3 regions of the Chryseobacterium sp. PCH239 genome follow, and region 3 is predicted to be linked to each of the others. Evidence: riboswitches for the same ligand, from Rfam matches in the RefSeq annotation. Region 3 holds a riboswitch; each other region holds the start of a gene.
What was found. A riboswitch is a leader RNA that binds a small molecule or an ion and turns the genes downstream of it on or off. The one in region 3 is predicted to bind cobalamin.
Positions count from the first base shown of each region.

Region 1: it holds a riboswitch for cobalamin, as region 3 does, so the genes downstream of both, KBP46_RS07950 (T9SS type A sorting domain-containing protein) here and metE (5-methyltetrahydropteroyltriglutamate--homocysteine S-methyltransferase) in region 3, are expected to answer to the same signal.
Region 2: it holds a riboswitch for cobalamin, as region 3 does, so the genes downstream of both, KBP46_RS12970 (TonB-dependent siderophore receptor) here and metE (5-methyltetrahydropteroyltriglutamate--homocysteine S-methyltransferase) in region 3, are expected to answer to the same signal.

Region 1 is NZ_CP073027.1:1,756,610-1,759,893, reverse strand. It holds gene clpP (ATP-dependent Clp endopeptidase proteolytic subunit ClpP) at 1-37, shown strand, start outside; gene KBP46_RS07950 (T9SS type A sorting domain-containing protein) at 221-1,324, opposite strand; cobalamin riboswitch at 1,387-1,578, opposite strand; gene KBP46_RS07945 (esterase-like activity of phytase family protein) at 1,802-3,070, shown strand; gene tpiA (triose-phosphate isomerase) at 3,146-3,284, opposite strand, start outside.
Region 2 is NZ_CP073027.1:2,781,860-2,785,143, forward strand. It holds gene KBP46_RS12970 (TonB-dependent siderophore receptor) at 1-1,253, opposite strand, end outside; cobalamin riboswitch at 1,363-1,548, opposite strand; gene KBP46_RS12975 (transporter) at 1,640-2,587, opposite strand; gene KBP46_RS12980 (cytochrome-c peroxidase) at 2,600-3,284, opposite strand, start outside.
Region 3 is NZ_CP073027.1:1,179,731-1,183,014, reverse strand. It holds gene KBP46_RS05505 (VOC family protein) at 1-4, shown strand, start outside; gene KBP46_RS05500 (hypothetical protein) at 110-652, shown strand; gene KBP46_RS05495 (Lrp/AsnC family transcriptional regulator) at 737-1,198, opposite strand; cobalamin riboswitch at 1,394-1,580, shown strand; gene metE (5-methyltetrahydropteroyltriglutamate--homocysteine S-methyltransferase) at 1,759-3,284, shown strand, end outside.

The DNA of each region.
Region 1 (3,284 bases), 580 kb from region 3:
AGATGAGGTTTTACAAAGATCCACAGAGAAAAAATAATTGATGATAACATCATCAGAAAACCGCACCAATCTGGTGCGGTTTTTTTGTTGGATTATATTTTAATCACTCATTTTATATTCGCTGGAGGGGTGGCAATAATTCAAAGAATTTTTGACGGGGCGGTTGTAACAGTATATTTTATCCATATCCTCACAAAAAAAGCGCCTTGAGGCACTTTCTCTATTTCTTAACAATCTTATGTACCGTAGCACTTTCAGCTGTTTTAATCTCCACAAAGTAAACTCCTGAGTTTAAAGAATGAATATCAATCTTAGTAACCTGAGAAGTCATTATTTTTTGTCCTGTCACAGAGTAAATATTCACTTCTTTCAGTTTCTCAGCCGTTTCAATCTGAATGAAATCACTTGCCGGATTTGGATAAATATTGAATTTTTTCTTGGTCACAGAAGAAATTCCTAAAGTCAGCTGTGCCTCGGTGGGGGTAAATGGTCTTCTTTGCCCGAAACTTAATCCAAACCAGTCATTGTTACTCAGTTGAATCTGAGAAAGATTGGCTTTTGTTTGCCAGCTTGATAGATCTTTTCCTTTATATAACTTCCAGCTGTCTGATCCGGAAGTATTCCCAGTAAATGAATTCAATGTTAAATTAGTAATCTGATTATTCGCTGATGCAAAATTGAAATAGGAAGCTTGAGACTGGATCAGTTGTAACGCCTGTTCAGCAATTATGCTTCCGTTATATTTAATTCCAAAAACAAAAGAATTGGCATTTCCGTTGGCATTATCAGTTCCGAAATCAATAACGACAAGACTTTTATTAGTTCCGCTTCCTACCCAGTTTGTAACCTGCGAGGGAACAAACCAAGCAGAACTGTAGGCTGGAACTGGTGGGGAAGGCATTGTAGGAGGGGAAAAACTATAAGAAGCTCCATACCATCTTCCGTCCACTAAAAGATCATTGTTCACACCATTATTGAATGCCATAGTTGATGGAGTGTTTCCTGACCAGGTTGACCAATAGTCGTCAAGGCTGGGAGTATGATGATTGTAATTTAAACTGTACAGAAATCCGGATGGTATTTCAATTTCCATTTTAGGTTCTGCAGCGGCAATAGCAGTAATCATGTCTTCCATGGTTAAGCCATTTCCGTCAAAACGGTATCCCCAAGCATAAGAATTTGGGGTGCTGTCATCATTAAAGTCTGCAATGAAATATGCTTTTTTAGAACCGGTTCCTACCCAAAATTTAATGTCGTTTTCTGTGAATTGGGCCGACAATACCTGCATGCAAAGCAGTAAGAAAAAAAGATAGATTTTTCTCATGATATAATTAATTTAAAGTTTTATTCCCGAAACTTATCTTCAGAGCAGAACTAATTCTTTCTCTGAATCTGGTGTTTTAAGGCAGGTCTCCTGGCTCACATCTTACAACTTCCTTCCCGGATTTTCAGATCCAGTGGTTTTTGTGCAGTAAGTTTAAACAGTTTACAGTTGCGGGTACAGCTCAAGATTTGAATATTATTCTCACTTGATTCCCTATTAATGGACATTGTTCAGCCTTAAAACGCTGCAAATATATCATATAAATTGATAAGTCTGTTTTGTGAATTATTTTCCTTTAAAAAATGATTTTCAAATTGATTAATAATTTGGTTGGATTGTTGGTTTTTCATTTTTAAATAGATTCTTTTCTTATTTATCTTCAATGCATTCTGTCTGTTCAATTGTTAAAAAACAATTATCATTGTATTTAAGATCAGTTTACAATCAAGTCCTATTTTCGCAGCCATAAAATAGCATATGAAAAAATTACTATGTTCTGTGGGTATACTGGCTGTATTGGCTTCATGTAAAAGTGATGACGATACCGCAATGGTTAATCAGGATATTAATTATTCCAAACTCCCTCAGGAGTTTCCATTTTCAAAACTGACTACGATAAACGGAGTGGATGTTATCAACGGAGGTTTTGGATCCGGAGCTGCGGCTCATCCTACCAGAAAAGGCGAATTCTATGTCATTACCGATAGAGGACCTAACACCGACTTCCAGAATGGGAAAAAGTTTCTTACTCCTAATTTTACTCCAACCATTATGCATTTTAAAATCAATGCTGACGGAAATGTAGAGGTCATCAAATATATTAAACTTAAAAATCCATCCGGACAGCCTATTACCGGACTTCCAAATCCTGTTGGAATGGGGAGCACAGGGGAAGTAGCATATGATGCTTCCGGAAATGTCTTAGGTACTGATCAGTATGGTCTTGACAGCGAAAGTATTGTTGCTGCCGCTGACGGTACATTCTGGGTTTCTGATGAATATGGACCGCATATTGTACACTACAGTGCTGATGGAATGGAGATGGAAAGAATAAGCCCGATCGGAGTAAATACAGGATCAAGAAAACTACCTGCTGTTTTAGCGAAAAGAAGAGCCAACAGAGGAATGGAAGGACTTTGTATGAGCCCGGACGGAAGAACGCTGGTAGGAACCATGCAGTCGATGATGTATGTTCCCAGTAAGGCATTGGCTACCAATAAAACTTTAACGAGAATTGTCACATTTGATACGGTTACAGGGCAGACTAAACAGTTTCTATATAAGCAGGAAGGAGGAGCTTCTGATTCAGTGTGTGATATTACCGCATTAAGCAATAATGAATTCCTGGTGATTGAAAGAGATGGAAATTTCGGTTCTCAGGGAGGAATAAAAAAAGTATACAGAATCAATCTTAGCAATGCAACAGATGTAAACGGAGCCGATATCACCGATGTGGACGGAATGAAAGTTAACGGAAAAGCTTTAGAGCAATGTTCATGGGATGAAATTACCAATGCCGGAATAAAAGCTGTTACCAAAACATTAGCCGTAGATCTGGTAGCAAAACTGGGTTATGAACATGATAAATTCGAGGGAATTGTTTATTTAGGAAATAATAAACTGGCTGTTTTCAATGATGATGACTTTGGAGTAGTGGATGATGGAAACGGAAATCCAAAAGCTAAAATTTTGCCTAAAACGGGTAAAGTAGACAAAGGAACAATGTATGTAGTCGATATTCAATAATTAGATTTTTTTAACGGAAAAGCGGCGGAATCGAAGATTCCGCCGCTTTTTATTGGATAATATATCAATCCTCTATTAATTAAAAGCTTCAATAATCTTAGAGAAATCCTCTAATTTTAAAGCTGCTCCTCCGATAAGACCACCGTCGATATCCGGCTGAGAGAAAATTTCTTTTGCATTGTCTGGTTTTACAGAACCTCCGTAAAGGATAGAA
Region 2 (3,284 bases), 1.6 Mb from region 3:
TTTTTTCTTACTTCTTCAAAAGTAAAGGTTCCTAAAAGGCTTCCCAAAATTTTGAATCTGTTCCACTGATAGGTTGTTGCCAATGCTACCAAGGTAGTGTAACGTGTAGGATAAGAAAAATTATCCAGATTGGCATCCAGGTTATTATACTGAAAATCTCCACTCAGGCTGACATCCCAATTGGGAGTGATTGAGTAAATATTGGAAGAGGAAAGATAAAGTTCCCTTTGGATGTAGGTATTATCGGTATAAATAATAGACTGCGAACGAACTGTGTCCATGAAATGGGTGTAATCGTAAGCAAATTTTGCTTTAAGCTGTGTTTCAAATTTCGGGAACAGTTTTTTTCTCAGATTAGCCTGTACAAAATAATTCTCATCGGAAAGCCTCGCTCCTCTTCCTTCAAAGCGCCCGTTAACAATAGGTGCCGGCATTCCGCGGTTTGAAATATAACCGTAGCCACGGATATTCCAACTTCCGTTATTTAAAGTTCCGTTGAGAGAAGTTTCAAAACGTTTTGCTTTGATATCTGAGTCCTGTCTTTTTGCAATGGTATCATAGGCTTGTTGCCCATCAGGATATTTCTTGGCATAACGAAATCTGTAAATTCCGTCACTCTGCATAAATTCGCCACTGAAACTGGCAGAAACCCTGTCTGAAATTTTCTGTTCCAATCGGAATGAAGGATTAAAGAGATCAATAGATGCACTTTTTGCTCTTATCACCAAATTGGTTTTTCTATTTCCTTTAAATACGGGTGTTTTAGGCTGTAAATAGATAGACCCAGAAGAGCCAAAGTCCTTTGCTGGCTGAAAAATTTCACTTTTCTGTCCGTTATACAACGATATTTCTTCCAGATCATCCAAAGAGTACCTTCCCAGATCCACCAGTCCGTTTTGAGCATTTCCTAATTGAATTCCATCATAAAAAACCCCTACATGCTGGCTTCCCATGCTTCGGATGTTGATGGTTTTCAAACCACCCAATCCTCCGTAATCTTTAATCTGAACGCCTGAAAAATACCGCAGTGCATCTGCAACGGAATGACTGTTTAGTCTTTCCAGCTGTTCTCCCTGCAGCGTTTGTGCCGGAAGGATTTCTTTAAAATTCTTTTTGTAAAGATTAATTCCTTTAATCGTCTCTTCCTGAAGACTGTCCTTCTTCTTGGTTTGAGAAGATAAAAGTTGAGATGTAATCACCAATATTGTGAAAACAGCTTTATGAATTGCAGAAGTAATTAGTTTTGCTGCCATTAGCTCATTTAGGGTAATGAAGACGCTAATGGGGTATAAGAATACAACGACAAAGCACAGCTGTCACTGCACAGAATCATTGATGTCCTAAGCTTTATTCCACGAAAGCGTCAAACGATTATTGTCTGGCAGGTCTTCTGACTTACTCCATTTTTGAAATCCTTCCCATTAAAAAACAGTGGATATATTCTTCAAAAACTTTGGTGCGGAGCTTACAGCAGCGGGTCTGTCCCGGATTTTCACCGGATTCCCTTTTAAGAGCTTTTTACGGCTCACCAAATTCCGGCAAAGATAAATAATTATTCCTAATCCCCAACTAAAATCATGATTTATAAACAATTAAAGCTCCCGAAGGAGCTTTAACATCATTTATTGGGGGTTTCGCTTTAAATGCCAATATTCAGGAAAACACTGAATCTCGATTTGGCTTCAATATCTCCTCCCGCCAGATGCGTGTACATGGGAAGCATGATTTCACTTCCCAGGCTCAGCTTTTTGTAAGAGGCTTCAAATCCCAGTTTTCCGTACAAAGCACTACCAGCAGTATTCGGCAGTGCCTCATCAAACTGTTTGTTCTGGGCGTAGACTTCACCCTGAACTCCAGTTTTTACAGAGAATATAGATTTTTCATTTCCTGCAACCTGATAAAAACCTGTTGCTGCATAGTTCCATTGGTTTCCAAAACGGTAATTTTTCCTGTTCTCTGTTTTAATGGTGTAATCTGTATTAACCAGTACGGCTACTTTATTTTTCTGAAACTTATAATTCAAAGCCGCCTGATAATCCCAGCTTCCGGTTCCCAGCTGAAAGCTTGGGTTGACACCGGATGCCCCTTTTTCATCAAACTTCCCGAGTGGAATTTTCAAGCCCAAACCTCCGCTCAGATGATGGAAATTATCTTTAGAGCTCATCAGCTGGTAAATTCCCATCAGGTTTAAATCTCCTATTCCATTGATTCTGATATCTCCCTGCATCGTTTTCTTTTCATGGAAATGGAAGGGCAGACTTGCATAAACACTTAGTTTTTTAGTCAGTGGAATCTTCCCCCACAGCTGCAACGTATTGAAATACTGATCCTGCGTGAGGTCTTTTACAAATAAGTTTTCCTTGGCTTTGTAATGCTGTGCAAAGTATTTGATTCCGATAAACTGTGGATTCAGCAAAGATTCAAAGCCGGAAGATCCATTTCCTGCTGCACAGCCACAGGCATCACAATCATCATCAAAATCGAATCTGTTAAGCGCTTCGGGAGCAACATAAGCACTGTCTCTGATGGTTTTTGCCTGATACTGATTCAACAGGATCAAACTTACTATCAATATAATCTTCTTCATGTTTTTTATAAATTATTCTGCAAATTTTGGATTGGATATAAAACTTTTATCCGATAATGTTTTCAGGAACGCAATGATGGATTGTTTTTCCTGGCTGTTCATAGCAATTCCTATGTGACCATTCTGTTTAAGCTGTGGATCAAGATTAACATTATCTTCCACCTGATCCGAATAGAAATTGAGTACCGCATCTAATGTATAAAACCTTCCGTCATGCATATAAGGTGCGGTATATTCTACATTTCTCAGACTCGGAACACGGAATTTCATCCAATCTACCTGATTCAGGCTCACTCTGTATCTACCTGCATCCTTGAATTCTGTATTGTAATACATTCCGGTATTTCTGAAACTCTCATCCGTAAACAGCTCTCCGCTATGACAGGAAGCACATTTCTGATTGAATAATGTCATTCCCTGGGATTCTATTGAAGTCAACTGTTCTTTTCCCTGTCTGAACCGGTCATATTTTGAATCTGCAGAAATTAAAGAAGCCATAAACTGTGATAATGCTTTTAAAATTCTTTCGCCGGTAATGGTTTCGTCTCCATAAGCTTCTCTGAACAGTTTTTTATACTTCTGATCATCTTTTATTTTCGAAATAGCTTCCGGTATGGAGCTGTCCATTTCATTCACATCAGTAATCGGGCTGATGGGCTGCTCATTCAGATTGTGAATCACTCCGTCCCACATATAT
Region 3 (3,284 bases):
GTAAAATCGGGAATTTTATAGATAAGGTTTCACCATAGAATTATATCACACAAATTGTGTAATTTTAATACCTTTAATCATCAAATTATTAAAATTTTAAAATATTCTCATGCAGACGAAACCATTCAATTTCATTGTAACCCTCTTTTTTCTGGCATTAAGTGTGACTGCATTTTCACAAAAAACAGCCGCTTTGAATTCTTTATTGGACAAAAATTCAGAATTTATCTTCCCACAGACACCCGATAAAATATCAAAAGCACTGAATGTAAAAACTGTTTTTTATGAAGATGCCAACGAAGAAAAATATGCAAAATGGCCAATGAAAACAGGGCTGGAACTTTATTGTGGTCTTGGAAAAGATAATGCTGTCAATGAGATGTTTTTCGCAGCTTCAGACAATAAATCTTTAGTGGTGGAAGGGCTTCCTTTTGGCCTTGTGCTGAATAAAAGTACCTTACAGGATAGTAAAACCAGGTTCACTAAATACAATGCTAAAACCCAAAAATTAGGAGCTGACAGTGAATTTCCAGGTGGATCAAAACTTGTTTTTAAAAAAGGAAAACATTATGCAACATTGTTTTTTGACAATAAAAACCTGTTGAAATCATTAGGTTTAACACCAACGCTTGTTGATCCGGCAGCCAATTAAGTACTGGAAAATTAGAATAATAACAACATCCGTCATTATCGACGGATTTTTTTATATCTGAAGCAGATTAACGTAAAGCGAAAGCTATATCGTCAGCCCATGGTTGTTTTTTACCTCAGCCATCACAAACGTACTGTGGGTACTCCCTATGGAATCCACAGATCCAAGCTTATTGAATACAAAATCCTGATAATGCTTCATATCCCGTACCTGAACTTTCAGAAGGAAATCAAAATCCCCGGAAATATTGTAACATTCGGCAACTTCTTCGATTTCTAAAATCTCCTTTACAAAATCATAACCTACTGATCTGTCGTGGATTTTGAGCTTGATCTGGCAGAAAACCGTAAATCCGCGATTCAGTTTTTCGGCATCAAGAACGGCCGCATATCTTTTAACAAAACCTTCCTGTTCAAGCCTTTTTACCCTTTCAAAAACAGGTGAGGTAGAAAGATTTACCTCTTTCGCAAGTTCCTTAACGGTGAGTTTAGCATTTTTCTGGAGCAGCCTTAGCAGCTGTAAGTCCTTATCATCGAGTTGTTCCACAGAATATTATTCTTTTAAATGATTAAAACATTCAAATGTACAGAATTTTATGCTTTTATTTTTGTTTTTAAAAGTTTAATTTGCTTAATTATTTGATAATAATTGTATTTTTATTCTGTATTGCTAATTTTACACAAAATTAAAAACTTTTACTGATGACCATAGTTAAAGGTAAAAGTACAGTTCTTTACAGATACTTCATCAAACAGAAAAGGTTTTACTTAACGTAGATTAATAGGGAATCGTGTGCAAATCACGAGCTGTCGCGCAACTGTAAGTAACACACCAAAGGTTTCTGTCCTTGCAGATCCACTGCCAAAAGCGGGAAGGATGACGGAAACTGTTACAAGTCAGGAGACCTGCCTTTACTGAATTGACAATGCTTTCGCGGTCTGAAGCTTTGGGGTCATACAGATGATATATCGGATTCGGGTATTTTCTTTTGTAAAGGAAATTACGCTGTCTGCTATGTCATGACTTTCCTGAAACTTCTTCCGATAAAACATTACGAAGCCTTTTAAAGAACTTTCCCAATAAGTTTAATTAAAAAGTTTAAAAAAATGCAAACTCACATCCTTGGCTATCCGCGTATTGGTAGCAAAAGAGAACTCAAAAAAGCCTGCGAACAGTATTGGTCAGGTAAAATCCTTTTGGAAGAACTTCTGAATACCGGAAGAACTATCTGTAACCAAAACTGGAATATCCAGAAAGAAGCAGGGATAGACCTTATCCCGTGTAATGATTTTTCATACTATGATCAGGTATTGGATATGAGCCTTGTAGTAGGAGCCATTCCAACACGTTACCATGAAGTGGTGCTTAAAAAGAACAATACTGAATTGGATCTTTATTTTGCAATGGCAAGAGGATATCAGAAAGATGGATTGGATATCACTGCCATGGAAATGACCAAGTGGTTCGATACCAACTATCACTATATCGTTCCGGAATTTTATAAAAATCAACAGTTTAAACTGAGCTCAGATAAGATTTTCAATGAATTTGCCGGAGCAAAACAAGCGGGAATCAATGCAAAACCGGTGATTATTGGACTGGTTTCTTATCTGTTATTAGGAAAAGAAAAAGAAGAAGGCTTCGATAAATTGGATCTGGCTGGAAATCTTCTTCCAGTCTATACAGAGATTTTAACCAAACTTCAGGATCAGGGTGCGGAATGGATTCAGTTTGATGAACCTTTTCTGGCGTTGGATTTAACAGAAAAAGCCAAAGAAACTTACCTTTCTGTGTATGCTGAAATCAGAAAACGTTTTCCGAAACTGAAATTTATCGTTGCCACTTATTTTGACGGATTAAAAGATAATACATCAATTGCTGTTTCTCTTCCGGTGAATACATTGCATATTGATCTGGTGAGAAATCCTGGACAGTTAGATGATATTCTGAATGTTATTCCGGAAAGCTTAAGCCTTTCATTAGGAGTAACCGACGGTAGAAATATCTGGAAAAATGATTACGAAAAATCATTGTCTTTCATCAGAAAAGCTGTTGAGAAATTAGGATCTGAAAGAATTCTGATTGCACCATCATGTTCATTGCTTCATTCACCTTGTGACCTTGATTTTGAAACCCGTCTCAATCCTGAAATTAAAAACTGGCTGGCTTTTGCAAAACAAAAAGTAAAGGAAGTCGTAACACTTAAACAACTGGCATCCGGAACGGAAAATGAACAGGTTCTTGAAGCATTTGAAGAAAATAAAAAAGCCATTGAAAGCAGAAGAACTTCTTCTCTTATCCATAATGATCAGGTAAAACAGAGAGTGAATTCAGTTACTGAAAAAGATGCTCAGAGAATAAATACCTTCAAAATCCGTAAAGAAGAACAGCAGGAAGTATTGCAGCTACCTTTATTTCCAACCACTACAATCGGATCATTCCCGCAAACCACAGAAGTAAGAAGCTGGAGAGCAAAATTTAAAAAAGGAGAGCTTACTGCGGAACAATATGATACCTTATTGAAACAGGAAACGCAGAGAACAATCCGTTGGCAGGAAGACATCGGAATTGATGTATTGGTTCATGGAGAATTTGAGCGAAATGACATGGTGGAATATTTCGGAGAACAGTT